DNA from 4 places in the Glutamicibacter sp. ZJUTW genome. Region 1 is predicted to be linked to each of the others. Evidence: riboswitches for the same ligand, from Rfam matches in the RefSeq annotation. Region 1 holds a riboswitch; each other region holds the start of a gene.

Region 1 (7,158 bases):
CCATGGCTTGCGCGGGCCGAAGTGCATCGAAGCATGGCTCCCGCGAAGCGTCGAGGATCCGTTGCTCGAAGAACCCGCCAAGGAGCACCACCGCACGTCTTGGATCAGCCTGTCCGGTGCGTACTGGAGGCTGCGCGCAGCCCACGAGACTGCTTTCGCTGAAGAGCTCTTGAACGAGGAACGTTTCCTTGTGTCCATGCCGGTGGAAACTGCGGAGGAGCTCATGGCCGAAACCGAAGCGCTGCGCGTGCTGCTGGGGTACCCGTCGCTCGTGCCCCGCCATGCCCAGCGCGGAATGTGGAGCCGGGAAATTGCGGTGGCTATCGCCCGCACCCCAGCGCGCAGCCTGGAATATGCTGCTGCTCCGGCGCAACAGCTCAACGGGGAACAAGCCAAAACCCTCTTGGTGGTTTCGACGGCTGCATCGATGAGCCAAGCCGCCTCGGATCTGCATATTCACCGCAACACCTTGGTGCAACGGCTTGAGCGGATCAGCCAGATCACCGGTGTGGACATTCGGCAGTCCAGCGAGTCACTGAAACTCCAGCATGCGATTTACGCGAGAGAGGCCTTGGGGCAGCTGCATATTTTCTAGGACCCGGGAACTGGGTTGCGGTGACAGTTGTGGCAGTAGCCGGATATTTGCACACATTGACCCAAATCGAAAGTGGGCAAATATGGTCGTGTGCCCATAGGTAATCGGTGCGGGTTTTTCTAGTATTGGCAGGATGATCGATCTTTGCGCCCGAATTCCGTGGCGGCACGGAGGCATCTAGTCCAACAGCCAAGGCTTTGAGCAGCTTTGCCGACGGGGCGGATCCACCGGTTGTGCCATCGTGGGCCAGGCGCAGAGCACTACCGTTATTGGCAAAGGAGCCAACCCGCCGTGTATGAACTGCTTGTTCTGCTGATCCTTGTCGTGGCCATCGTGATGGTCACGGCACGCTTGAAGATCAGCCCATTCCTCGCCCTCATTGGCGCCGCCATCTTGGCCGCTTTCGCCTACCGGATTCCGTTGGCCGATGTGGCCTCGACGGTCACCACGGCCTTCGGCAGTACCATGGGCAACATCGGTCTGGTGATCCTGTTCGGAACAATGATTGGCGTCATCCTGGAGAAATCCGGCGCCGCGATCTCCATGGCAGATGCGCTGATCAAGGTGCTGGGCACGCGGTTCCCCAACCTGACGCTCTCAATCATCGGCTACATCGTTTCCATTCCCGTCTTCTGCGACTCCGGGTACGTGGTGCTCAACTCGCTGCGCAAAGCCATCACCCTGCGCACCGGAGTTTCCGCGCTGGCGACATCCATCGCATTGATGACCGGCCTGTACGCAACCCACACCATGGTGCCTCCGACTCCGGGACCGCTGGCCGCAGCCGAGAGCATCGGCGTTGCCGACAACCTGGGCCTGATCATCGCAGTCGGCTTGCCAGTTGCCGCCATCTCGGCGCTGGCCGGCTTGGCCTACGCCAGCCGTTTCAACAAGTCCAAGTGGACTCCGCTGCCCAGTGAAGGCGAAGACGACCTCTCCGAACTCGACTACGAGCAGCTGCGCGCAAGCTTCGGCAAATTGCCCCACCCGGCGTTGGCCTTCATGCCGATCCTGGTTCCGCTCGTGCTGATCTGCGCCGCCTCCATTGCGAAGCTGCCTTCGCTCCCGTTCGGCGAGGGCATCGCCCTGGAAATCCTTTCTTTCATCGGTACTCCGGTGATCGCGCTGATTTTCGGCTTGATCTCCTCGGCCTTCCTGCTCAGCGGCGACAGCAAGCTGTCGGTCTTCAACGAGCAGATGCATGAAGCCGTGCGCACCGCTGCCCCGATCTTGCTGATCACCGGCGCCGGTGCCGGTTTCGGCGCGGTGCTGGCGGCCTCGGATCTGACCACAATTCTTTCGGATTCGCTCAGCGGCCTGGGCTTGGGCCTGGCGGTGCCGTTCCTGATCGCCGCTGCGCTGAAGTCCGCGCAGGGTTCCTCCACCGTGTCCATGGTGACCACCTCCGCGCTGGTCGCGCCGATGCTCGGCTCCTTGGGCCTGGGCTCGGAACTGGGCATGGTGCTCACGGTACTGGCCGTCGGTGCCGGTGCGATGGTTGTCTCGCACGCCAACGACTCGTACTTCTGGGTTGTTTCGCAGCTCAGCCGCATTCCGGTGATTACCGCATACAAGACCTTGAGCGTGGCGACCGCCATTCAGGGTACCGCCGCCTTCCTGACGGTATTGCTCCTGGGAGCCGTGCTGCTGTAGCAGGACGCTGGCCCAGCAAGCAATGGATCGCACCATCTGCCGATGGCGCGATCCGTTGCTTTAAGGATGTGTCTGAAAGCGGTAGCCGAAGAGCGACGTCCTGCCCGCTAGATGCCTCGCGCGGCCTGGTTCGCTTTGGCAGCCGAGACCATCAGCAACACGATAATGGCCAGATAACCTGCGCCGGTCGTGGCGAAGGCGAAACCGAACTGGCCCAGCACGCAGAGGATCGCTGCACCGGACAACATGGCCCAGCCGGCCCAGGAAGCCGCGGCCACCAGCGGCGCAGCCCGCCGATGCCCTGCCAACCAGGCCTCGTTGCTGGCCAAGGTGTGGCGCGTCCTGATGCCGATGGCCGCATTGCGCGCGAGCTTTCCATCCCGGGCCATGGGTGCGAGGAGCGCTGCCACCAAAGTGATGGCCAGCAACCCGAACATGAAGGAGATGACGCTTGCTGGATCCACGTTCCACCTATCCTGCCTATTCGCCGTGAACAGCCATCCTATTCGGAAGCTGCGCAGTTCCCGAGTTCAAATTTCGTCATGCAAGTGTCATATGAAGGCCGCGCAGCCATCGATCAGGCAAGCAGGTGGCTCGAAGATGACGTATTTTGTCCTGCCGTTCCCTCGCATGACAGTGCCCTTCCGTGACTGCTGCCGGCAGTGGTTGACTCGGAGCACAACCCATCCAGAGCGGCTGAGAGACCTGGCTCCGCGACGCCGCAGCAAGCCTGCATCCCGCAGGTAGTGCTAACGCCAGGATCGATGGAATCGCAGGGACCCTGCGTCCTTCGGAACCTGCAACGCAAGGGAGAAGAAGATGACAGTGCAAGATACCGTACAAGACACCGGACTACGCCGAGTTCCCTACTATGGGAACGCCAGCGAAACCGAGCTGGAGCAGTGGCGCGAAGTTGCCCAGCAGGTGGCAGGCACGCTCGCACAAGACGCCCTGGAACGCGACCGCAAGAACCAGCAGCCATTCGCCGAGGTGCAGCTGCTGCGCGAAGCCGGCTTGCTGAACCTTTTGGTGCCTGCAGAATTCGGCGGAGCAGGAGCCCACTGGGAAACGGCATTCGACGTGGTCCGCATCCTGGCGGCGGCCGATGGATCCATCGCGCAGCTGCTGGCCTACCACTACATCAACCAGTCGGGCATTGCCTTCTATGCTCCGGCGGGGGCGCAAGGCAAGTGGTGGCAACGCACCGTGGAAGGCGGGTGGCTCTGGGGCGATTCGGTGAATCCGGTTGACCCGGATCTGACGCTGAGCGTCGAAGGGGATGGGTACCGGCTGAACGGGGCCAAGCGGTTCTCCACTGGTTCCGGTGTTGGCGAGGTCATCGTCATCAACGCGCTGGTCCAGGGCGGGGAATACGACGGGCAGATTCTCGCCTTCGTGCTGCCCCGCGACATCGAAGGACTGGAAATCGTTGACGACTGGGACTACCTGGGCCAGCGGCTCAGCGCATCCAACTCGCTGAAGTACCACAACGTCAGGCTTGAAGCCGAGGACTTGCTCGGATTCGTCACCGACGAACCGGTGTCCACCTTGCTCACCCCGGGCATCCAGCTGGCTTTCGCCAATTTCTACCTGGGCATTGCCGAAGGAGCGCTGGAGCGTGGCAAGCAGATCCTGCTGGGCCGCAAGAACGCCTGGCTGTTCTCGCAGGCCGACACCTACGCCCAGGATCCGATTTTCCAGCGGATCGTCGGGGAGCTCAAGGCCCGCACCGCCGCGGTGGCGGCGCTGACCGAGAAGCTCGGCCGGAAATTCGATGCCTTGCTGTCGAAGGCCGGAGACGTCACCCAGCCCGAGCGGGCCGCGCTGGCAGTGGAAATTGCCGAAGCCAAGGTGGTTTCCACCGAGGTGGGCGTCGAGGTGGCGAACCGGATCTTCGAGGTGACCGGATCATCCTCGACCGCGAGCTCGGTGGGCCTGGACCTGTATTGGCGCAATGTGCGCACCCACTCGCTGCATGACCCGGTGGACTACAAGAAGATCGAGGTCGGCGCGTACTTCCTGCGCGGAGAATCCCAGCCGCTCTCGCTCTACACCTAGAAATTCCCACGGATTGGACTGAACGATGACTGTACTTGCAACTGGCACTCGGCTTGCAGGGCTCAAAGCCCGTTTTGCCCCGCTCTTCGCGGACATCGCGCAGGGAGCTGCCGAACGCGACCGCACCGGCGAACTGCCCTACCAGGCAGTCGCGGACCTGGCTGCCGCCGGCTTCGGCGCAATCCGGGTTCCGGAATCGCACGGCGGGGCCGGGGCGACCCTGCCTGAGCTCTTCGAGCTGTTCGTGGATCTTGCGGCCGCTGATTCCAATATCGCCCAGGCGCTGCGCGCGCACTTCGCCTTCGTCGAGGATCGGCTGGTGGCAGAGCCGGGTCCGGGTCGTGACAAGTGGCTGGCCCGCTTCGCCGCCGGGGAACTGGTGGGCAACTCGTGGACCGAGGTTGGAACCGTGAAGGTCGGCGACGTGATCACCAAGGTCACCCCGGACGGCGAGGGAGGGTTCAAGATCAATGGAACCAAGTACTATTCCACCGGCTCAATTTTCGCTGACTGGCTGGACACCTATGCAGAGCGCACCGACACCGGAAAACGCGTGATCGCCGCGGTCAACCGCCACCAGCCCGGTGTCGAGCTGGCCGATGACTGGGATGGCTTCGGCCAGCGCACCACGGGTACCGGAACCTCCACGTTCACCGATGCGGTGGTGGCCGAGGAAGACCTGATCGACTTCGACACCCGTTTCAAGTACCAGACCGCGTTCTACCAGCAGGTGCTGCTGGCGGTCCTGGCCGGCTCCGCCAAAGCGGCAGAGCGGGACTTCGCCGCCGAACTGAAAGCGCGCAAGCGGACCTTCAGCCATGCCGCAGCCAATGTGGCGGCCGAAGACCCGCAGCTGCTGCAGGTGATCGGCGAGGTCTCTGCTGCATCCTTCGCCGCCGCGGCAACGGTTCAACGCGTTTCGGCGGCGTTGCAGGGAGCCTACGAAACAGCGCTGGCGCTGCACACCGGCCAGGCGAGCGCAGAAGAGGACGAAGCGGCCAATGATGCGGCCGAGTTGGCCAGCGCGCAGGCGCAGGTGGTGCTCACCCCGCTGGTGCTCAATGCCATCACACATGCCTTCGATGCGCTGGCTGCCAGCGCGACGAGCGTGAGCAAGAACCTTGATCGGCACTGGCGCAATGCCCGAACCGCGGGCAACCACAACCCTTGGGTCTTCAAGGCGCGGTTGATTGGCGACCTGGCGGTCAACGGCACCGAGCTTCCACGCGTGTGGGCGATCGGCGCCTCGAAGTAGCTTCCATTTCCGTAGCAGGCCCAGCATTCTTTGCCGATGCTGGGCCTGTTGTTTTGCGCCTGCAGAATCGCCCGCTGGCTAGACTGTGTGGGTGATAAATTACACCCTGCGCCAGCTGCAGTACTTCGTCGCCGTCGCGGAACTCGGCTCCATTTCCGCGGCGGCGAAGCAGTGCCATATTTCCCAGGCCGCCATGTCGCAGTCGATGGACGAGCTGGAGCGCGCCGTCGGCTCCCAGCTGCTGGTGCGCCGCCGGGCGCGCGGGGTGGTGCTCACCGCTGTCGGCACCGACTTCCTGCTGGATTCGCGGGCGCTGGTGCGCCATGCCGAAGAGGTGCAGGACCTGATTGTCGAACGCCAGACCAAGCTCTCGGGCCCGCTGGTGATCGGCTGCTATTCCTCGCTGGCAGCGTTCTGGATCCCGGTGATCTGCGAACGCTTCACCAATGTCCACCCGGACCTGCAGGTGACCTTGGTGGAAGGCGATGGCGCCGAGCTGCAAGAACGCATGCTCAAGGGCCACCTGGATGCGGTGCTCACCCATACCCGCCACCTGCTGCCGCAGGTTTCCTGGCGCCGGGTGATGTCGGGCCGTCCCTATGTGCTGGTGGGCGGGAACCACCGGCTGGCGGACCGCACCTCGGTTGCGCTCGCCGAGCTGGCCGATGACGATTTCGTTTCCCTGGACATTCCCACGGTGCGCGATAACCAGCTGGTGAACCTGCGCATGTCGGGTTTGGACCCGAAGGTGCGCTGGAGTTCGCAGAGCTTCGAGGCGGTACGCGGGATGGTGGCCCGCGGACTGGGCTACACCGTGCTGGTGCAGCGTCCGCCGGTCAACCTGAGCTATGACGGATTGCCGCTGTCGGTGCTGGAGATCGAAGGCGAGGTCGGGGTCAGCGACATCTGCGTGGCCTATACCGCCTCGGAACGCCTGAGCCTGCGGCTGCGCGCGTTCCTGGATTTCTGCGAGGAAACCGGTGCCGAGAAAGAGCGCGAGGCCGGCCGGAACCCATAGGTTCCAGCCGGCTCCGCGCTCCAGGCACCAAGGTTCTAGTGGCTCATCTCCTCGGCTTCGAGGTCGGCATCGCGGCCTTCCTTGATGCCGCGCATGGCCAGCGCGGCGACAATGAACGCGGCAGCCCAGACGGCGCCGGCGATCCACAGCGATCCGCCGCCCAGCAGCACCAGGCCGGCGACGATCATCGGGGTGAAGCCTGCGCCCACGGTGGAGGAGAGCTGGTAGACGAGCGAGGCGCCGGTGTAGCGGATGCGGGTGGGGAACAGTTCGGCGGTGAACGCGCCGAACGGCCCGAAGATGAACGCCTGGATGATGCCGTTGGCCACGAACAGGGCGATGGCGAACAGCCACAGCTGGCCCAGTTCCAGCATCCACATGATCGGCAGGGCGGCCACGGCGCCGGCGAGGATGCCGACCATCATGACCGGGCGGCGGCCCAGCTTGTCGGAGTAGCGCGAGGATACCCAGATGCCCACCACGGTCAATGCGGCACCGATGGCCTTGATGTTCAGCACCGCGGTGCGGTCCAAACCGACTTCCTCGACCACGTAGGAGATGGCCCAGACGGTCATCAGG
Region 2 (7,158 bases), 160 kb from region 1:
TCGCGCTGGAGAACACCATCGCCAGCGGCGCCAGAATCGTTCCGGTCTGCCCGTACGTGAAGGCCTACGTTGCCAAGCACACCGAGTACGCGAAGCATCTGGTGGAACCGGAAAAGCACCATCTGGAGATCCTGCCGCGCGGCTGAGCCGGGCAGTTCAAGGATTCATCTCCAGGCCTCGCGCGGCCAGCTCTTCGCTCAGGAGGCGGATGGCTTTCGGACCCACGCCGTGCAGTGCGAGCAGCGCCGCGGCGCCGGCCTGCCCCGCCTGCTCGAGGCTGGTGATGCCGGCCTGCTCGAAGGCCCTGGCCGCGGGGTTGCTGGTTTTCGGAAGCTCGGTGCCCATGACCCCAGCGTAGTCAGGCTGCCGGCCGCGCAACAGCTTTGGTGCGCGGCGAGATCGCGATCAGGACGAGCACCAGCAAGAGGCTGAAGCTGAATACCGAGATGAACCCCATGCCGGTGGCGGCCATTGCGAAGATGACCCCACCGATGGCGGTGACCCCGGCATTGCCCAGGGAGTCGGCCACGGTCATTGCCGATGAGTTGAATCCCTGCTCGTCCTTGGCGGACAGGGCCAGCATGTTCACGTTTTGCCTCGGGAAGATCATGCCCATGCCGAAGCCGCCCACAGCCCATCCGCAGACCAGCACGAGCACCGGCGGATGGAAGACCGCGGTAGCCAATGCCGTTGAAATCGCTATGCAGCCAGCAATGGCACCCACGGTGATGCAGGTGGAGGATTCCACCTTCTCCCCCAGCTTTCCCTGCAGCCATGAGCCCACCGACCAGCACAGTGCCGAAGCCGTCAGGATCAGGCCGGCCCGGTCGGGGCCCAAGTGGTAATCCTCGCGCAGCAGGTAGGGCAGGTAGACTTCCACGCCGAAGAAGGCACCGGCCACGAAGATGCGGGTCATGATGGTGGACGGCAGTCCCCGGGCCAAGCTGAATGTGCCCTTGGGCAGCAGCGGGCGAACCGCGGCCAGGGCTACCGCCAGCGCCAGGACCAGACCGAGCAGGGACCAGCGGCCCTGCGCATTGCCGAGCAGATTCATGCAGATAACTGCCATCCCGGTCAGCCCAGCCAGCACCAGCCGCTTGGCGGAAATCGGCCCCAGGTCAGGATTGCGCGTCGAGCTCAGCGATTTCAGCGCCGGCACGACCCCGCAAAACGCGAGAACCACCAGCACCGCCACGCCGGAGAACACCCAACGCCAGCCGAGGTGCACCGCGATCAGGCCTGCCATCCAGGGGCCGATCATCGCCGGGATCACCCAGGCGGTAGCGAACAGGGCGAAGATCTTCGAGTGCAGGTGCCCAGGGTACGCCCGGGCAATGAGCACGTAGATGGCGACGGTGATCGCGCCACCGCCGATTCCCTGCAAGACGCGCCCGGCAATCAGCGTCTGCATGTTCTCGGCCGAACCGCAGATCAGCAGCCCAACGCAGAATACGGCAACGGCGATGAACAGCGGGTGCTTCGGCCCCCACCGGTCGGTGACTTCTCCGGCGGCCACCATCCCCAGCATGCCGCTGGCGATCGGTGCGGCAAAGGCCAGCGCGAAGTAGCGTTCACCGTCCAGCAGCTCGCTGACCAGCGGCATCACCGTCGTCACGGCCATGGATTCGAAGGCGACCAAGAAGACGAGCACGAACATGCCAAGGGTGGTGGCAAGATACTGCGGAGCATAGATGGTGGACTCGGCACGCTCGGTTGATTGGCTGCTGCGGTTCAGGGGCATGCAACCATGATCTCAGGTTTCGCCTAGCCGCCGATCACGTGCAGGCTGAACGCCGCGAGGAAGCCCAAGGTCACCAGCAATCCGGTGTAGTCGTGCTCCACCTTGTAGGCTTCGGGAACCATGGTGTCGGCGATCATCGTCAAGATGCCTCCGGCAGCGACGGCGGTGGCGAAAGCCAGCACCTCGCCGGGCATGGATTCCAGCAGCAGGGCTCCGAGGAAGGCCGCGATGCCGCAGGAAATGGCGATGGCGCCCCAGAGCAACGCGATTGAGGATCCCTTCTTCCCGGACGCTTTCATCTGGGCGGTGCTCGCCAGGCCCTCGGGGACATTGGAGATGAAAATGGCGATCAGCATTGCCGGATTAATGCTTGCGCTGGCAACAACGGTCAGTCCCAGGGCCACGGATTCTGGAATGCCGTCGATGAGCGCGCCGACCGCGAGCGCGGATCCGGACGAATCCTGCTCGCCTGCGCGCTGCGCCTGCCTCTTTCCGGTCCGCCAGTCCAGCAGCCGGTTCGCAACGAAATACAAGGCAGCGCCCACAATGACACCGCCCAGCGTCGCACCAAGGCCACCGGTGCCATAGGCTTCGAGCACCAGCTCGAAGGCCAGGGCGCTGATCAGGACCCCGGCGCCGAAGGCCATGATGGCGCTGACCCAGACCTTGGGGATCTTCAGCCACCAGGCAGCACCGGACCCCAGCAGCAGGGCGGACCCGGCCACGGTGCCCCAAAGCAAAGCCTGCAACGAAGCGAACATGGCACCCACTATAGCCAGCAATGAGCCGGGTTAGTAGGTGCCATATGAGTTCTGACTGGGACTAACCCTCGTTGGACATGTTATTGAAACGCGAATAGTGGCCCTGGAAGGCCACGGTGATGGTCTTGGTCGGACCTGCACGGTGCTTCGCGATGATCACGTCGGCCTCGCCCGGACGGTTTTCCTTGTCGTACACGTCGTCGCGGTGCAGCAGGATGACCATGTCGGCGTCCTGCTCGATCGAACCCGATTCACGCAGGTCCGAGACCATGGGCCGCTTGTCGGTGCGCTGCTCCGAACCACGGTTCAGCTGCGATAGCGCGATCAGCGGCACGTCGAGTTCCTTGGCGAGCAGCTTGAGGTTACGCGAGAACTCCGAGACTTCCTGCTGGCGCGATTCCACGCGCTTGCCCGAACTCATCAGCTGCAGGTAGTCGAGGATGATCATGCGCAGCTCGTTGCGCTGCTTGAGCCGGCGGCACTTGGCGCGGATTTCCATCATGGACATGTTCGGCGAATCGTCGATGAACAGCGGGGCTTCGTTGAGCCGGCCCATGGTCGTGGCGATCTTGGTCCACTGCGCATCTTCCACCGAGCCCTTGCGCAGGTCCTGCAGCTGGATAGACGCTTCGGCCGAGAGCAGGCGCATCGCAATTTCGTTGCGGCCCATTTCCAGGGAGAAGAACACGGTGGCCATGTTGTGCTTGATGGCAGCCGAACGGGCGAAGTCCAGCGCGAAGGTCGACTTGCCGACGGCGGGACGGGCAGCGATGATGATCATCTGGCCGCCCTTCAGGCCCTGGGTCAGCTCGTCGAATTCGTAGAAGCCGGTGGGCACACCGGTGATGCCGTCGCCCGCGTTGGCCGCGTTCTCGATCTCGTCGACCGTGTCTTCGATGATGTCCGAGAGGCGCACATAGTCCTCGCTGCTGCGGTTCTCGGCAACCTTGTACACCTCGGCCTGGGCTTCGTTGACGATTGCGTCGACCTCGCCATCCGGCGAGTAGCCCATCTGGACGATGCGCGTACCGGCGTCAACCAGCCGGCGCAGCACTGCGCGTTCGCGCACGATTTCTGCGTAGTACCCGGCATTCGCCGCAGTGGGAACCTGCTGGATGAGGTTGTGCAGGTAGGCAGCGCCACCCACGCGCGAGATTTCGCCGCGCTTGGTCAGCAAGTCGGCTACGGTGACCGCATCGGCTGGCTCGCCGCGGCCGTAGAGGTCAACGATTGCCTCGTAGATGGATTCGTGGGAGGGACGGTAGAAGTCGGTGCCGCGGATGGATTCAACGACGTCGGCAATCGCATCCTTGGAAAGCATCATGCCGCCGAGCACCGACATTTCGGCCTCGATATCCTGTGGCGGCTTACGCCCTGCGTCGGATTCCCGTCCTTCGTAAACCGGCTCAGCACTCATTGCAGACACTTCCATCCCCTATTGACCCGCTGGGAAAATTCTCCTTGCCCTCATGGCAACGCTTCATCATGTCAGTCGATACGGACATTTAGCTGTAAAGCGCCTGTGGATATTTCTCTCCCGAAGCCAACACTAGGGCTGTTATTAACAGGCGTAAACCTCATTATCCACAGAATATGTGGATAACACACCGCTACCTGTGGACTCCCCTGTTCACAGTCTGGGGAGAACCCTGTGGATTACCCCACTCTACACACCGGTAACACCGATTGACTAGGCTGTTTGCATTTTCACACTTGTGGAAAGAAAGTTAATTCATTGAAGGTCACGCCAACCACATCGAGGTTATCAACACCCACAACCGCCCAGTTTCCGGGGTTTTTGCTCCTTTGTTCACATTTCCCCACACTTCATCCACAGTTTTGTGGATAACACTGTGGATACTGTTAATTTTGCAAAACCCTTAGTCACCACGGATTAATGTTCGCTATCAAGGCTCCGAGCCCGAAGTAGTTCACAACCGACAAGAATTTCACCGCTCAGGGCCGTGGATAACTTGATGTCGCCGACGTGGCGTTGCGTGAATTTGAAGCCGTAACTGGGCTCTTGGCGCACTGCCGCCGATTTACCTCCGCAATCAGCTGCAGTGGAAGTGCAATTACACGTCGAACTTGCCCGCAGTGCATGGGCTGCATGTAGTCCAGGGTTGCGGCCGGTGCGCCCGGAGATCAAGAGGCATCGCGCCTAGTTTTCAGATTGGCGCAAGTATAAAGTGATTCTGCAGGCCTCGAAATCAAAAAAGCTTCGGCCAGATCAATACGTTGATCTGGCCGAAGCTTTGGAAGTTCAGAAGGGCTTAGACGAGCTCGGGAACCGGCAGTGAATGGAAGCGCGAATCGTGGAAGATCTGCGGTGAGTGCTTCGAGATGCGGTGCCCGTGGACTTCCATCAAGATCACCCAGTGATCCCCCGCTTCGACCTCGTTGTAAATCGAGGTTTCCAGCCACAGCGTGGACTCGTTAATGAACAGTGCGCCCTGCTCCGAGGAATAGGTGTCGATCCCGCGGAATCGGTCGCCGTTCTTCGACGCGATCTGAGCACACACTCCTTCATTGCGTTCGCTGAGCACCGAAACGCCGATGCGGCCAGCGTTGCGCAGTTTTGGCCACGTATTCGATGATTTCTGCACGGCGAACATCACCAGTGCTGGCTCGAGGGAAACACCCACGGTAAATGACGAAGCCACAATGCCGGTCTTCTCGCCATCCAGTTCTGCACAGAGGGCGGCTACGCCTGACGGATGCTGAGCGAAAACCTTGCGCAGGGTCAACGGGTCAAGTTCAAGATTCAATGACATGGCTCGATTCCTTCGGGTCTTGCCCACCGCGCAGTAGTCCGCACGCCGGAGCTTCTTGCTTCTCGAAGCCGCCAGAGTTGGAGTTCCGCGCCGTGTGCGGTACTTGTTCCAGCACGTTTTTGCGTGGAACCGAATCCTCACCTGGAGCACCCCACTACCGTTGAGAGGGTTGCCGATCAGCAAGCCAGGGCTTATAGCTGATGCTCTTGATTCTGCTTAAAACAATATGGGTGATTACGAAGCAGCGTCAAACAATTCACTTCTTAAATCGAAATACTCCGGTATTCATTCGGTGAACTGCGGTCATTTCTGGTCGCAATCGTTCATTTGTTCGCCACACATCATGTCCTGTTCGCCTTAATGCTGAGGAACCGGCTTGCAACGGAATCCCTGCCCGGTTCGGCCCCCAGTACCTGTTCTGCCGGTTGGCAACGAGCCTCGGCCCGCCCGGACCAATCACGGTCCAGGAGGGCCGGGAAACCCCAGGTACTTCCGCGCTTCAGAGCCGGTGGAAGCTTTCGGCGAGTGCGTACACCGGGGTGCCCAGCCCCTCGTAGCGGGCCTTGAGCTGCAGCCCGAGGTACTTGGAGTAGTGGCGCGACTGGTGCAGGTTGCCGCCGTGGAACCACAGGTTCTTGACCCTGGTCGGCTTCCACATGTTGCGCAGCTCCCCCTCCCACGGTCCGGGATCCTTGGTGGTGCCCGACCCCAGTCCCCAGCACTTGCCCACCTCGTCGGCGACCTCCTGGGATATCAGCTGCGCGGCCCAGCCATTCATGGAGCCGTAACCGGTCGCGTAGACCACCGCATCGGCGGGCAGCTCGGTGCCGTCGGCCAGTACCACGGAATGCTCGGTCAGGTGCGAGACTTCTCCCTTGGCCAGGGCGATGGAACCATCGGCCACCAGCTCCGAGGCGCCGATGTTGATGTAGTAGCCCGAACCGCGGCGCAGGTACTTCAGGAACAGGCCCGAGTCGTCGTCCCCGAAGTCCAGATCGAACCCGGCATCGGTCAGCGACTGGTAGAACTGAGCGTCATCCTCGCGGATCTGGGCGAAGGCCGGCTTGTGGAACTCGGGCAGAACCTTGTACGGGATCGAGGCGAAGATCAAGTCCGCGGTATTGTGGTCGATCCCGTTGGCCAGCGCCTCCTCCGAGTACAGCGGGCCGAGCACGGTCTTCATCAGCGATTCGGAACGCACGATATGGGTGCTGGAGCGCTGCACCATGACCGGCTTCGCTCTGTTGTTCACCAGGTCGGCGCAGATGTCGTGGGCTGAATTGTTCGACCCGATCACCACCACGTTCTTGCCCCGGTAGGCCTCTCCGCCAGGATGGGTCGAAGAGTGGTTCTGCTCGCCGGCGAAGATGTCCTGCCCCGGGTACTGCGGCAGGTTCGGGATGCCTGACATGCCGGTGGCCAGGACCAGATGGGCGGGGCGCAGGGTCAGCGGCTGGCCGTCGCGGATGACGTCGACGATCCAGCCCTCGCCTTCGGAGTCCTTGCGTGCGCCCACCGCCTCAGTCAGGGACCAGTAGTCCAGCTCCATGAGCTTTGTGTAGCACTCCAGCCAGTCCCCCATCTTGTCCTTCGGGGTGAACACCGGCCAGTGGTCGGGGAACTCGATATACGGCATGTGGTCGTACCAGACCGGGTCGTGCAGGGCCAGGGAGTGGTAGCGCGAACGCCACTGGTCGCCGGGCTTGGGATGCTTGTCGATGATCAGCGCGGGCACGCCCATGCGCTTCAGCCGCGCACCCAGGCCGATGCCGCCCTGGCCGCCGCCGATGACCAGGACATAGGGCTGCTCAGTGATTCCCAAGGATTCCTGGGCCTTCTTCCGCCGGTCCAGCCAGTTCTCCGAGACCATGTCCGCCCCGTG
Region 3 (7,158 bases), 520 kb from region 1:
CTGGTGGATCTCCTGGAGCCCATTCGTCGGCCTGTTCATCGCCCGCATCTCCCGCGGCCGCACGATTCGCCAGTTCGTTACCGGCGTGCTGCTGGTGCCATCGACTGTCACCTTGATCTGGTTCTCGATCTTCGGTGGCGGCGCAATCGGCATTCAGGAACGTGCCGAACGCGCCGGGGAAACCGGGGAAAAGCTGGCCAATATCGTCGATGGCGCCCCAGACATCAACTTCGATCTGATCCTCTTCGACATGCTCGGCCGCCTGCCGCTGGCAGGCTGGGTGGCTACCGTGCTGATGGTCGTCACCGTGCTGCTGATTGCGATCTTCTTCGTGACCGGCGCAGACTCGGCCTCGATCGTGATGGGTGCGCTCAGCGAACGCGGCGCCGAAGAGCCAACCAAGAAGGCGGTGATCTTCTGGGGCGTGGCCACCGGTGCTGTTGCCGCGGTGATGCTGCTGGCTGGCGGTGATCATCCGGCGGAGGCATTGAACGGCCTGAAGAACATCACCATTGTTTCGGCGCTGCCGTTCGTCATCGTGATGCTGCTGCTCTGCGTGGCGTTGTGGAAGGACTTGAGCAACGATCCGCTGGTGCTGGGCGACAAGGTGGCCCGCAAGGTGCTTGAGCATTCCGTGGGCCAGGCGATTGACCGCCATGAGGGCAGCCAGTTCAGCTTGATGACCACCGAAATTCCTTTGGTCAGTGCCGATGGCAAGGAGGCTGAAGTGAAGATCTTCGCCACCGAAGCCACCGAGGCCACCATTGACCCGGTGGAGGACGGCAAGAAAACTGAGGGCGACGGCGAGAGCCCGAAGCCAACTGCCGGGGAGTAATTACCGGCAAAGCAAGTGAAGCTTCTTCCCGATTCCGGGAAGAAGCTTCACTTTATTCAACCTCTGGAGGCTTGGCCTGGCTGATTAGCCGCGAGCGCGGCAGATCGCGTTGATCTCCGGGATGCACGGCTCATTCTGCAGACTTGTCGTGTCGCCGAGCGTGGTGCCCTCGAACAACTGGGTGAGCAGGCGGCGCATGATCTTGCCAGAACGCGTCTTGGGCACATCTGGAACCAGGACGATTTCACGCGGCTTGGCAATCGGGCCGATCTGGACCGCGACGGTCTCGCGAAGCTCGGCGATGAATTCGGCCTGCCGGGCAGCGAGATCCGCATCAGGCGACTCGGCGATCAGGGTCTTGTCCAGCGGCACCACGAAGGCGGTAGCAGCGTGTCCGGTCTTGGGATCCGGGGTGGGGCAGACGCCGGCTTCCACCACACCGGGGTTGGTGACCAGCGCCGACTCGATCTCGATGGTGGACAGCCGATGGCCGGAAATGTTGATCACGTCATCGGTGCGGCCCAGGATGTAGATGTCGCCGTCCTCATCGAAGCGGGCACCGTCACCGGCCAGGAACCAGCCTTGCTCGACGTATTGTTCCCAGTAGCTGGTGTAGTAGCGTGCCGGATTGCCCCAAACGGTACGGGCCATCGACGGGCCGGTGCGGGTAATGACAATATTTCCCTGCTCGTTGGCCGGCATGCTGCGGCCATTGGCGTCAACGATGTCCACCGAAATGCCCGGCAGCGGACGTGCGGCGCAACCCGGCTTGAAGTGCTCATCCGTAGGCAATGGGGAAAGCACTGTCGCGCCGGACTCCGACTGCCACCAGGTATCGACCATGGGCAGGCCCGCCGCGGTGTCGCGGCCAATCTGCTGGCGGAACCATTTCCACGCCTCGGGGTTGACCGCTTCGCCCACGGTGCCGCCGATCTTCACCGACGACAGGTCATATTCTGCCGGGATGCCGTCGGGGAACCAGCCCATCAGCGAGCGGACCAAGGTGGGAGCGGTGTAGTAGCTGGTGACCTTGTAGCGTTCGATGACCTCGAAGTGCCGGCCCGGATGCGGGGCGTTGGGCACGCCCTCGTAGATGACCTGGGTGACGCCGTTAGCCAGTGGACCGTAGATCTCGTAGGTGTGGGCGGTGACCCAGGCCAGGTCAGCGGTGCACCAGTGCACATCGTGCCCGCGCTGGGACTCGTCTGGATTGGCGAACAGCATGTTGTAGCTGGTGGCCGCCTGCGTCAGGTAGCCGCCGGTGGTGTGCACCAGGCCCTTGGGCTGGCCGGTGGTTCCCGAGGTGTACATGATGAACAGCGGCGTCTCGGAGTCGAAGAACTCCGGGGTGTGCTCGGTGGACTGGGTATCAACCACCTCATGCCACCAGACGTCGCGGCCCTCGGTCCACGGGATCTCATCTCCGGTTCGGCGGATCACCAGCACCTTTTCGATTTCGTTCTCGCCGGCAACTGCCGCATCGGCGTTGTCCTTGACCGGGACCGAGGTGCCGCGGCGGAACTGGCCGTCGGTGGTGACCAGCACCTTCGCTTTGGTGTCTTCCACGCGGAACTTCAGCGCTTCGGCAGAGAACCCGCCGAAGACCAGCGAGTGGATGGCGCCGATGCGGGCGCATGCCAAGGTGATGACGATGGTTTCAATGAGCACCGGCAGGTAGATGACCACGCGGTCGCCCTTCACCACGCCCAGGGATTCCAAGGCATTGGCAGCTTGGGAAACCCGCTCCTGCAGATTCTTGTAGGTGACTGCAACGCGGTCGCCGGGTTCGCCTTCGAAGTACAGCGCAACCTTCTCGCCGCGTCCTGCGGCGACGTGGCGGTCGGCGCAGTTCACTGCCGCGTTCAGCTTGCCGCCGAGATACCAGGAAATTTCCGGGCCGCGCTGCGCCTGGGGGTCAGCCGGAATGATGCGGCTGGTGGTGTGCCACGGGGTGTCCCAATCCAAAAGGTGCGCCGCTTCGTCCCAGAATTCCTGGCGTGCCGCCTCTGATTCAGGTGCTGAGGTTGTTGCCAATTCGGTGGTCATTGCAAACTTTCTTTGGTGGGGGAAGGGATAGCGTTGCCAGCCGGTGCTAGCTCGTCCGGGGCTAGGTCCAGCGTTTGATCGCCCAGCGTTCGGCTATCGATAGCAGGGCATCGGTGATTTTTCCGAAGACGGCCAGCAGCACGATGGTCATGATCAGGCGGTCCAGGCGGCCATTGTTCTGCGAATCGGTGAGCAGGAAGCCCAAGCCCATCGACGCTCCGAGCAGTTCAGCCGCGACCAGGAAGAGCCACGCTTGGGCCAGTGCCAAGCGCAGTCCGGAGAAGATGGAAGGGACTACCGCGGGCAGCTGGACTGTGCGCAGCAGCTTCAGTCCCTTCAAGCCGAAGGAGCGAGCGGCCTCGATCAGGTGGGCATCGACATGGCGCAATGCCAAGGCGACGGTGGTGAAGACCGGGAAGAACGCGCCGATGATCACGAGCGTGACCTTGGAATCTTCGCCCATTTTCATCCAGAGCACCAGCAACGGAACCCAAGCCAGCGAAGGGACGGCGCGCAGGGCGCTGATGCTTAGGCCCAGAAACGCATCTGCCAATTTGGACAGGCCGACGAGGGCGCCCAGCGCCAGGCCGAGCAGGGAACCAAAGGCGAAGCCGAGCAGAACACGCTGGGTGGAAATGCCGATGTGCTTGCCAAGATCGCCATCTTCGAGGAGCTCAAAGGCGGCGGCAACGACCGAGCCTGGAGTCGGCAGCGTCCACGGGGCAACGGTGCCGCTCACCGTGACGAATTGCCAGACAGCCAGGGTGGCCAGCGGCAGGATCAGCGCAAGCAGCCATTTGGGTGCTCGCAGGATCGTTGCGGCGATGCCTGCCTTGTGCTTGGCAGGTGTCGGATTTTCCCGGGTATCAGCTACGTTTGCGGTGCTCATCGCTGTTTACTCTCCGGAGATCTTCGTAGCATCTGCCTTGAGGGCAAACTGGTCGTCAACGAGGGTTGCCAGTGCTTCATCTACGGATTCCTGCTTGGAAACATCGCCGCTGGCCACCAGGGTGGGGCCAATGTTGCTCAGCACTCCGGTGAATTTGGCGTCGGGAACCGCCGGAACGTCCAGATTGGAGCGTTCCTCGATCACGGTCTTGGCAACTTCTGGTTCGAGCCCTGCAATGTCGGCCAGGATCTCAGCGGTTTCCCCAGGGTTCTCGGCAGCCCAGCCGCGAGCCTTCTCATAGGCGTCGACCACGAGCTGGGCCAGTTCGGGGCTCTGCTCGATGAAATCTTCGCGGGCGTTCAGCGCACCGTAGGTGTTGAAGTCCAGGTTCCGGTAAACCAGCTGCGCGCCGTCTTCTTCGGCGGCGGCCATGATTGGATCCAGGCCGCTCCAGGCATCGACCGAACCGTTGACCAGCGCGGTGCGGCCATCGGCATGCTGCAGGTTCTGCAGCTTGATGTCATCTTCGCTCAGTCCCGCGGTGTCCAGAGCCTGGAGCAGGAAGAAGTAGGGATCGGTGCCCTTGGTGGCGGCCACGGTCTTGCCTGCCAGGTCTTCAACGGACTCGATCTTTGAATCCTTGTCCACTACCAGGGCTGCCCATTCCGGCTGGGAGTACAGGGCGACGGTCTTGATTGGTGCACCGTTGGAACGGTTCAGCAGCGCTGCGGAACCGGCGGTGGAACCGACATCAATAGCACCGGCGCGAAGCGCCTCATTGGCCTTGTTGGAACCTGCGGACTGGATCCACTCGACGTCAACGCCCTGTTCCTTGGCGGCCGCATCCAGCCATCCCTTTTCCTTGAGCACCAGGCTCAGCGGGTTGTACGTGGCAAAGTCGATGGACAAGGTCTGATCACCGGAGTCGGCCGTAGCGTTTTCGCCAGCGCAGCCGGTCAGGGCAACTGCGCCCATGAGCAAAGCGGCGGCGGACAGTGCGGTGCGGCGGGAGAAGCGGTTCAAGAGCATGGAGAATCCTAGAATTATGCGTGCAAGCGGATGGACGATAGGGCAAAGAGCAAGGATCGCCGAGGATCCAATGCGTTCCCTGGATTAATGGTTGGTTGGGTCGACGCCGAGCAGGCGCAGCAGGTGCAGGCGATCGGCAACGAACTTCTCGTCCGTGTGCCGGCGCGGTTGCCCGGCGGAGATCGCTAGGTCTTCGATGACACCAGCCGCGCCGTTCCCGGTGCTGCGTCCCAAGACGATAACGCGGTCAGCCAAGGTCAAAGCCTCGTCCACGTCATGGGTCACCATGAGTACCGTGGTGGGGAATGATGCGTGAATTGAGAGCAGCAAATCCTGCATCTTCAGGCGGGTCAGGGCATCGAGTGCGCCGAAGGGCTCATCGAGAAGCAATACGCCCGGGCGGCGGGCCAGCGCGCGAGCCAGCGAAACACGCTGGGCCATGCCGCCGGAAATCTCCCGCGGGCGCAGGCTGGCTGCATGGCTCAGCCCGGTCAGCTCGATCAGCTCATCAATCAGCGCGTCGCCAGAGGCCTTCTCGGTTCCTGGGGCCAGACCCAGCGCAATGTTCTCGCGCACCGATCGCCACGGCAGCAGCCGTGGTTCCTGGAAAGCAACGGCGCATAGCTCGTTGATGCCGTTGACCTCGTGGGTGCCTGTGCGGATGTCACCGGTGGAGGGGTGGTCCAACCCGGAGACCGAACGCAGCAGCGTGGATTTTCCGCAGCCGCTGGCGCCTAGGATCGCGAGTACTTGGCCGGCTGGAATGTGCAAGTTGATGTCGGCCAGCACGGTGCGGCTTTCCTTCTTTGTGGTGAAGGTCCGCGACACGTTGCTGAATTGGACGTCCAGTGCGGTTGAGGTGGTTGAAGTTGCCTCGGGCGCTGCAATGGTAAGAGCCATATCAATCTCCATCGGTCCTGGCGGTAGCACCGGCCTGCGGAGGTGGAGCTCCGAAGGTGGTTGCTGCGGCGTCAAAGAGCCAGATCTCTCGGCCGCTCGGGATGGTTACCCTTCTATTACAGCGAGTCGAACGATTTGGACGCAAATCTTGCGTAACATGAAAAAATCTTCGACAACTGCGTCACATTGCCCAGAAATTTCGTTATTTATTTCACCTAGGTCCGGTTTGATCGACTGCAAGCCAATCCGTGCAACTCATCTTCGATGGGACGGCGATTAGGCTGTGGGAATTGAGCCTAGGGCCTCCACGCTCTGAGGCGAAATATGACTTCGCGGCTTGGAAGGGCCGGATTATTACCGTTACAAATGAATGACGACCCATCCAGAGCGGCTGAGAGATCTGGCTCCATGACGCCGCAGCAACCACCCGAAGAGCGGGACGGTGCTACCGCCAGGACCGATGGAAAGAATTGAGAACCCTGATGCCTATTGGCGAATCACCGAATGCCCCAGGGCTGGACTTCAACCAGCTCAGCGATCCTTCGCAAGCCAGCGCTCTGGAACTGGACAAGTTCGAGGAGCAGCTGCCCACCCGGCAGCTGCTCAAGATCACCCCTGGCCCCGGCGCGGATGAGCAGTACGACCGGCTGGCCGAAATCTTCCGCCCGGTCTTCGCCCAGATCGCCGCGACCGCCAAGGACCGCGACCTGAACCGCGTGCTTCCCTTCGAGCAGGTAGGCCTGCTGAACCGCGAGCGCTTCGGCGCACTGCGCCTTCCCGTGGCCGACGGCGGCTACGGTGCGCGGCTGGTGGATGTCTTCCGCCTGCTCATCGAGCTCTCCGAGGCCGACTCCCATGTAGGCCAGCTGTGGCGCGCGCATATCGCTTTTGTCGAGAATGTGCTGGCACTGGAAGACGAGGCGCTGCGCAAGAAGTGGGTGGCCCGCATCGCCGCCGGGCAGATTGTCGGCAACGCCTACACCGAGCGCGGCGGCAACGCCCTGGGCACCTTGAATACGAAGGCCAGCTTCGTGGACGGGCGCTGGGTAGTCGACGGCGAGAAGTACTACTGCACCGGCACCATCTTTGCCGACTGGACCACTGTTGCGGTGGCCCACCCTGAGCTTGCCGGACGCCAGATCGCGGTGGTGTCCACCCAGCGCAGCGGCGTCAAGATCCTCGATGACTGGGACGGATTCGGCCAGGGCCTGACCGGAACCGGCACCACCGAATTCCATCAGGTCCCGGTGGACTGCTTCATGCCGCAGCAGCGCAACGACTCCGAAGCGGCGATCTTCCAGCTGGTGCTCATGTCCGTGCAGGCAGGCATCGCCCGCGCCGCGCTGAACGACCTGCGCAGCGCCGTGCAGGCACGCACCCGCATCTTCACCACCGGAACCGGGGTGCCGGTGTACCAGGAACCCCAGGTCCTGCAGCTGGTGGGCGAGGTGTCCGCGGA
Region 4 (7,158 bases), 510 kb from region 1:
GGTTGGAAGAACGGCCACGGCACCGGCAAGGGTGCAGACACCGTGTCCTCCGGTCTGGAAGTGACCTGGACCTACCACCCAACCCGTTGGGACAACGAGTTCTTCCACATCCTGTTCGCTTACGAGTGGGAACTGTTCGAGTCGCCAGCAGGTGCCAAGCAGTGGCGCCCGGTCAACGGCGGCGGAGCCGGCCTGGTTCAGCCTGCGTTCGACACCTTGGAGAAGCGCGAACCGCGCATGCTGACCAGCGACCTGGCACTGCGCTTCGATCCGATTTATGGTCCGATCTCCAAGAACTTCAAGGAGAACCCGCACAAGTTCGCCGACGCCTTCGCCCGCGCCTGGTTCAAGCTGACCCACCGCGACATGGGCCCGAAGTCCCGCTACTTCGGCCCAGAGGTTCCAGCCGAGGACCTGCTCTGGCAGGATCCGCTGCCGGCTGCTCCAGAAACCACCCTGGGTGCCAAGGAAATCGCCGAGCTGAAGTCCCTGATCAACGACGCTGGCCTTTCGGTGCAGCAGCTGGTCTCCACCGCGTGGAAGGCCGCAGCGACCTTCCGTTCTTCGGATAAGCGCGGCGGCGCAAACGGCGGCCGCATCCGCCTGGAGCCGCAGGTTTCCTGGTCAGTGAACCAGCCGGAGCAGCTGAAGCCAGTAATCGCCAAGCTCGAGGAAATCGTTGACCAGTTCAACGCCACCTCCGAGATCAAGGCATCCTTCGCCGATGTTGTGGTCTTGGCCGGCAACGTCGGTGTTGAGCAGGCTGCCCTGGCAGCCGGACAGCAAGTCGAGGTTCCATTCACCCCGGGTCGCGTTGACGCAACCCAGGAGCAGACCGACGTGGAGCAGTTCGCTTGGCTGGAGCCAGTCGCTGACGGCTTCCGCAACTACGACTCCGGTTTCCTGAACTTGCCTAGCGAGTACCTGCTGATCGACCGCGCGAACCTGCTGGGCCTGTCGGCTCCGGAGATGACCGTGCTGCTCGGCGGCCTGCGTGTCATCGGCAACAACTGGGACGGCTCGAACAAGGGCGTCTTCACCGACACCCCGGGCGCTCTGACCAACGACTTCTTCGCGAACCTGCTGGAACTCGGTCTGGAGTGGACCCCGTCGGCTGACGAGCAGACCTACACCACCACCGACGGCCGTTGGACCGGCAGCCGCGTGGACCTGGTCTTCGGCTCCAACTCGGAACTGCGTGCTCTCGCCGAAGTTTACGCCTCGGACGACGCCAAGGAGAAGTTCGTCAAGGACTTCGCTACTGCATGGGCCAAGCTCATGGACGCGGATCGCTTCGAACTGCTGGCCAAGTAGCCGCTAACCGGCCGCTAGCTTCTGGCAGATAGTGCTGGGCTGTTGCTCCCCTGGTGGGGAGCAACAGCCCAGCACTTTTTTTATGCAGTTTTTGGCCGCTAGAACAACGTCGCCGCGCTGCCGGCGAAGTCCGGATTCTCCAGTTTCAGCAGTTCCGTCTTGGCTTCCAAGCCACCCAGGTAGCCACCCAGCGAACCATCGGTACGCAGCACGCGGTGGCAGGGCAGCACGATGGGAATCGGGTTGGTGGCGCACGCTGAGCCGACGGCTCGCACCGCCTTCGGCTTGCCGATCTGCTGCGCCAGCTGGGCGTAGCTGAGGGTCTGCCCGTAATCGATATGCCCCAGTTCCAGCTGCACTTGGCGGCGGAACTGCGTAGAGAGCTGCAGATCCACCGGGAGCTCGAAACTGTGCCGTGTGCCCGCGAAGTACTCATCGAGTTGCCGGGCGGTCCCATCCAGGCTCGACTTGTCGCGCAGGATGCGTGGGCTGAGCTTTTCCGAGAGCAGCTCAAGTATCCGGTCGTGGCCCTCGGATTCGAATGCCACCCGCACCAGCCCGGCATCGGTGCTGGCCAGCAGCAATGAACCCACTGGGCTGTCGACCACCCGATAGGCGACATCGACAAGTTCAAGCGCGCGGGCTTTTTCAGCGAGCTGGCCTTGCAGCGCGTCGAGGGTTTGCATTTCAGCGGCCGTCGCCTGCTGCTGATAATTTTTTTCGTTCATGGCTGCTCCCGCCATAGTTCCTGGTCGTCTAGCCGGACCCGCAGGTTCTTGATCCCGTCGGCACCGGCCCTGCGGGCAGCGGCTTCGCTGCCCGAAAGGATTTCGGCAATTTGCGCGTAGCTCATCCCGCCCAGGTACCGATAGGCCACGACCTGCCTTTGCTTGCCGGGAAGCTGATTCACCTCGTGCCAGAGCTGAAGATTGTCCAACTGCAGATCCGGCCGGTTCATCCCGGACGCGGGACCATCCATGTCCTGGTCATTAAGGATCTCCGGCTTATGCTTGCGCAACTCGTCAATGGCCTTGTTCCGGGCAATGCGCACCAGCCACGCCAGGACATTGGCATCATCTGGCAGCTGCGGGTACGCCTTGAGCGCGGCGAGGAAGGTTTCGGACCAGGCATCTTGCGCGCGGTGCTCATCCAGCAGGGCGCGGCAAACACGCAGGACGTTCAGTCCATAGTCTTGGACTATCCGCTCGAATGGTGCTTGCATGGCTCTCCTGGGATTTCGCGACCTGCTGGCCTCTCACCATGTAAACGCAACGGCCACCTGTTCTGTGAGGTGTGAATGAAAAATTTTTTCATTCACCCCGCTGCCGCACGGATTCCTAGAATGCCACCAAGTCGGATTCACCGGCGAGCTGCTCAAGCCGGGCCAAATCCACGTCGATAGTTTCGCCATTCTCCACGCCTTGGGCTTGTCTGGTTCCTGCCAAGGCGTCGCGAATGGTGCGCATGGTGGCCCCATGGCTCACAATCATGATCTTGCGTCCGGCATGCTTGCTGGCTAGGCCCAGCAGCGCTGGCACCGCGCGGATCAAGATGTGCGCACGCGGCTCAATCTGGTCTGCGGCGGCAGCCGATTCCTCGTCGCTGACCTCCGCCATGATCCGGCCCTCCAGCGGGCCGAAACCGCGTTCAATGAGTTCCGGAACTGCGTTGCCCGTTTCTGCCCCGATCTGCTGGGCAATCAGCACGGCAGTTTCCCGGGCACGCGCCAAAGGGGATGCCAGAATGAGCGAAAAGTCTTGGCCGATGAGCTTGCGCCCGACTTCGCGAGCTTGCTCGCGTCCGGTTTCGTTCAGCGGGATGTCGGTTTGCCCCTGCAGTCGGCCTGCAAGGTTCCAATCGGTCTGCCCGTGTCGAACCAGTGCCAGCGAAGTATCCATGACTCCAGCCTACCGGTGCCATAGATGTCGAAGAATCTCCGATCACAGGCCCGATACGCAACGTTACGACTCATAGTTGGGTCACGAACGGTCATGTTGCGAAGATTATTACACCATCCCGAGCGGCTGAGAGATCTGGTTCGATGACGCCGCAGCAACCTGCCACATCCGGTGGTTACGGTGCTACCGCCAGAAACGATGCAGCCGCTTACCCGTTGGAGAACGGCAGGAAGCGACATTGATTCCGGGATTCCTGCCTCGATCGCGGCCCGCCCTGCGGTGCACGCGAAACCCCAATCGACAAGGAGTCGTAAGCCACCATGGCAGATCACAAGTTTGGATTCCGCACCCGCGCCCTGCATGCCGGAGGCACCCCCGATGCCGAGCATGGCTCACGCGCAGTGCCCATCTACCAGACCACGTCGTTCGTGTTCAAGGACGCTGACGATGCGGCCAACCTCTTTGCCCTGCAGAAGTACGGCAACATCTACTCACGCATCGGCAACCCGACCGTGGCGGCCTTCGAAGAGCGCATGGCTTCGCTGGAAGGCGGCATCGGCGCGGTAGCCACCGGCTCGGGCATGGCCGCGGAATTCGTCACCTTCGCGGCGCTGACCCAAGCCGGCGACCACATTGTCGCCTCCTCGAAGCTCTACGGCGGCACCATCACCCAGCTGGATGTCTCGCTGCGCCGCTTCGGCGTGGACACCACCTTTATCGACTCCAACGATCCCGCGGACTTCGAAGCCGCAATCCAGGAGAACACCAAGGCCGTCTACACCGAGGTGGTGGCCAACCCGTCCGGCGACATCGCCGATCTGAAGGGCCTGGCCGAGGTGGCGCACCGCCACAACATCCCGCTGGTAGTGGACTCGACGCTCACTCCCCCATACATCCTTCGCCCCATCGAGCACGGCGCGGACATCGTGATCCACTCGGCCACCAAGTTCATCGGCGGGCACGGCACCACCCTGGGCGGCGTGGTCATCGAGTCGGGCAAGTTCAACTGGGGCAACGGCAAGTTCCCCACCATGACCGAGCCGGTAGCCAGCTACGGCAACGTCTCCTGGTGGGACAACTTCGGCGAATACGGCTTCTTGACCAAGCTGCGCAGCGAGCAGCTGCGCGACTTTGGTCCGTCGCTGCCGGCCCAGTCGGCATTCCAGCTGCTGCAGGGCCTGGAGACCCTGCCGCAGCGCATGGACAACCACCTGTCCAACGCCAAGCAGGTCGCCGCCTGGCTGGAATCCGATGAGCGCGTCACCTACGTGAACTACGCAGGCCTGGATTCCCACCCGCAGCACGAGCAGGCCAAGAAGCTGCTGCCCCTGGGCGTCGGCTCGGTCTTCAGCTTCGGCGTGAAGGGCGGACGCGAAGCCGGTGCCAAGTTCATCGAGGCGCTGCAACTGGCCAGCCACCTGGCCAACATCGGCGATGCCCGCACCCTGGTGCTGCACCCCGCCTCCACCACGCACCAGCAGCTGAGCGCCGAGCAGCTGGTCTCCGCTGGCGTGCCGGAAGACTTGATCCGCTTGTCCGTGGGCCTTGAAGACGTCGAGGACATCCTCTGGGATCTGGACCAGGCACTGGCCGCTTCGCAGGAGGCTGCCGCCGGTTCCGCCGCGCAGTTCGAAGCGCCAACTTATGACGGTTCCGCCTGCGCATTGCCAACCGCTTCGAAGGGAGCAAACTAATGACTGCCGTTGAAACCACCTGGGAAGGCCCGGGAGCCGCGCAGCGCCTGGAGATCCTGCGCGAGACGAAGACCATCGCCATTGTCGGCGCATCGAACAAGCCGTCGCGCGCCAGCTACTTCGTGGCTACCTACCTGCTCTCCTCTTCACGGTACAAGGTGTACTTCATCAACCCGGTACTCGATGAGATCCTGGGCCAGCCGGTGTACAAGTCGCTCGCCGATCTTCCGGAGACCCCGGATCTGGTGGAGGTCTTCCGCAAGCATGATGACCTGCCCGGCGTGCTGGACGAGGCCCTGGCCGTGGGCGCGAAGACCCTGTGGCTGCAGCTGGGCTCCTGGCACGAGGAAGTGGCCCATCGCGCCGAGGCCGCGGGCATGAACGTGGTCATGGACCGCTGCGTGAAGATCGAGCACGCCCGCTTCCATGGCGGTTTGCGCCTGGCCGGATTCAACACCGGCGTGATTTCCGCGAAGCGACAGGTCCTCGCCTAGAAAGTCCGGAGCTCCACATAGTGGGTGCATGCAGCATTCAGCTGCATGCACCCATTACGTGTTCGGAACAGCTCCAGAGTTTCCGTGCAGGCCGACGGGACTGGGCTTTTCCCGCGGCTCATTCGGCAGGAACGTACAGTTCACCTGCGCAATCATGCGCGATGCAATTTCCTCGCCTTCCCCCGAAACCCACTTAAAACCAAATAAAGCCAAGATTTCCCTAGATTTTTACTTGACGATGCCACGCAATCGGGCATAAAGTCATGGAAACACAGATTGATGTGTTGCAGGTCATGAGGAATTGCGGAGGCAAGAATGTTCGCCGAAGAACGACACCGGCTGATCGTTGGGCAGCTCGAAGCTGACGGGAAAGTAACCGTCGCCGAGCTCGCGCAGCGCTTCGACATCACCCGGGAAACTGTGCGGCGGGATCTGGCCCAACTTGAGTCCGAGAACTACCTTCGCCGCGTCCACGGCGGAGCGGTTGCCATCACCGAGGCGAGCACCCGCGAGGAAAGCTACGTGGTGCGCACCGCCATCCATTCCGAGCCCAAGGCCCGCATCGCCCAGCGCGCACTGAGCCTGCTGCCGGTCTCCGACGCCTCAGTTGTCATCGACGCGGGAACCACCACGGAAATCCTGGCCGAGCGCATGCTCAAAAGCGCCGCGGGCAACGGCCTGGTGGTCATCACCCATGCCCTGCCCATCGCCGCTGCCCTGGTCCACAGCCCGGATATCGCCTTGGAGCTGATCGGCGGGCGGGTCCGCGGCATCACCGGCGCCTCCAGCGGAGCCCGCACCGTGCAGGAATATTCCCAGTACCGGGCGGACATCGCCTTCATCGGCACCAACGGGCTGCATGCAGGATTCGGCCTGAGCACCCCGGACCCGCTGGAAGCCGCCGTCAAGCGCGCCCTGGTCGCCAGCGCCCGCCGCGTGGTGCTGCTGGCCGACGGATCCAAATTCGACCAGGAAACCCTGGTCTGCTTTGCCCGGTTTGAAGACATCGACACCCTGGTCACCGACCAGCAGCCCGGCGAGGAGCTCGCTGCCGCGCTGGAAGCCGCGGATGTCGAGGTGGTGATCGCATGATCATCACGCTGACCGCCAATCCGGCACTGGACAAAACCATCGAGCTGGGCGAGCCGCTGGCTCCCGGTGCCGTGCAGCGCGCTGTGGCCAGCCATGTCCAGGCGGCAGGCAAGGGAGTGAACGTCTCGCGCGCCATCGCCGCGGCGGGTGGCGCCACCTTGGCCGTGCTGCCCGGAGCCAGCACCGACCCGCTGGTCACCGCGCTGGCCCACGACCAGCTGGCTCACCGGAACCTGCCGATCGCCGAAGCGCTGCGCACCAACACCACCCTGACCGATCCCGATGGCACCACCACCAAGATCAATGAGCCAGGTCCCGCCCTTGATGCGCAGCAGCTGGCCGAGCTCGGCGAGCTGGTCGCCGAAGCGGCCGCCGGCGCCAGCTGGTTGGTGATGGCCGGCTCGCTGCCGCCGGGAGTTCCCGCCGGCTTCTATGCGCAGCTGACCTCAAAATTGCGCGCGGCCCTGGGCGCAAAGTGCCCGAAGATCGCCGTGGACACTTCCGGCGCACCGCTGCTCGAGCTCTTTGCCCACGGCCAGCAGCACATCCCAGACCTGGTCAAGCCCAACGCCGAGGAACTGGCGCAGCTGGCTGGCGGCTACAGCGAAGCGGCACTGGAAGGCTCCATCGAGCTGGCCGCCAGCTGCGCGCAGCAGCTGCTGGACC

Evidence for each region. A riboswitch is a leader RNA that binds a small molecule or an ion and turns the genes downstream of it on or off. The one in region 1 is predicted to bind S-adenosylmethionine.
Region 2: it holds a riboswitch for S-adenosylmethionine, as region 1 does, so the genes downstream of both, F0M17_RS16525 (flavin reductase family protein) here and F0M17_RS15780 (acyl-CoA dehydrogenase family protein) in region 1, are expected to answer to the same signal.
Region 3: it holds a riboswitch for S-adenosylmethionine, as region 1 does, so the genes downstream of both, F0M17_RS01280 (ABC transporter ATP-binding protein) here and F0M17_RS15780 (acyl-CoA dehydrogenase family protein) in region 1, are expected to answer to the same signal.
Region 4: it holds a riboswitch for S-adenosylmethionine, as region 1 does, so the genes downstream of both, F0M17_RS01230 (O-acetylhomoserine aminocarboxypropyltransferase/cysteine synthase family protein) here and F0M17_RS15780 (acyl-CoA dehydrogenase family protein) in region 1, are expected to answer to the same signal.

The regions. Positions count from the first base shown of each region.
Region 1 is NZ_CP043624.1:3,357,263-3,364,420, reverse strand. It holds gene F0M17_RS15795 (sugar diacid recognition domain-containing protein) at 1-595, shown strand, start outside; gene F0M17_RS15790 (GntP family permease) at 887-2,248, shown strand; gene F0M17_RS15785 (SdpI family protein) at 2,356-2,712, opposite strand; SAM riboswitch class I at 2,929-3,019, shown strand; gene F0M17_RS15780 (acyl-CoA dehydrogenase family protein) at 3,074-4,306, shown strand; gene F0M17_RS15775 (acyl-CoA dehydrogenase family protein) at 4,332-5,561, shown strand; gene F0M17_RS15770 (LysR family transcriptional regulator) at 5,653-6,579, shown strand; gene F0M17_RS15765 (MFS transporter) at 6,615-7,158, opposite strand, start outside.
Region 2 is NZ_CP043624.1:3,520,652-3,527,809, forward strand. It holds gene F0M17_RS16500 (GNAT family N-acetyltransferase) at 1-146, shown strand, start outside; gene F0M17_RS16505 (hypothetical protein) at 157-378, opposite strand; gene F0M17_RS16510 (MFS transporter) at 359-1,741, opposite strand; gene F0M17_RS16515 (ZIP family metal transporter) at 1,765-2,502, opposite strand; gene dnaB (replicative DNA helicase) at 2,564-3,919, opposite strand; gene F0M17_RS16525 (flavin reductase family protein) at 4,776-5,276, opposite strand; SAM riboswitch class IV at 5,371-5,488, opposite strand; gene F0M17_RS16530 (NAD(P)-binding domain-containing protein) at 5,776-7,158, opposite strand, start outside.
Region 3 is NZ_CP043624.1:257,398-264,555, forward strand. It holds gene F0M17_RS01260 (BCCT family transporter) at 1-835, shown strand, start outside; gene acs (acetate--CoA ligase) at 920-2,881, opposite strand; gene F0M17_RS01270 (ABC transporter permease) at 2,943-3,770, opposite strand; gene F0M17_RS01275 (aliphatic sulfonate ABC transporter substrate-binding protein) at 3,777-4,799, opposite strand; gene F0M17_RS01280 (ABC transporter ATP-binding protein) at 4,884-5,699, opposite strand; SAM riboswitch class I at 5,705-5,807, opposite strand; SAM riboswitch class I at 6,075-6,166, shown strand; gene F0M17_RS01285 (acyl-CoA dehydrogenase family protein) at 6,182-7,158, shown strand, end outside.
Region 4 is NZ_CP043624.1:247,135-254,292, reverse strand. It holds gene katG (catalase/peroxidase HPI) at 1-1,314, shown strand, start outside; gene F0M17_RS01245 (methylated-DNA--[protein]-cysteine S-methyltransferase) at 1,413-2,042, opposite strand; gene F0M17_RS01240 (RNA polymerase sigma factor) at 2,039-2,536, opposite strand; gene F0M17_RS01235 (histidine phosphatase family protein) at 2,652-3,212, opposite strand; SAM riboswitch class I at 3,323-3,434, shown strand; gene F0M17_RS01230 (O-acetylhomoserine aminocarboxypropyltransferase/cysteine synthase family protein) at 3,533-4,906, shown strand; gene F0M17_RS01225 (CoA-binding protein) at 4,906-5,400, shown strand; gene F0M17_RS01220 (DeoR/GlpR family DNA-binding transcription regulator) at 5,716-6,492, shown strand; gene F0M17_RS01215 (1-phosphofructokinase family hexose kinase) at 6,489-7,158, shown strand, end outside.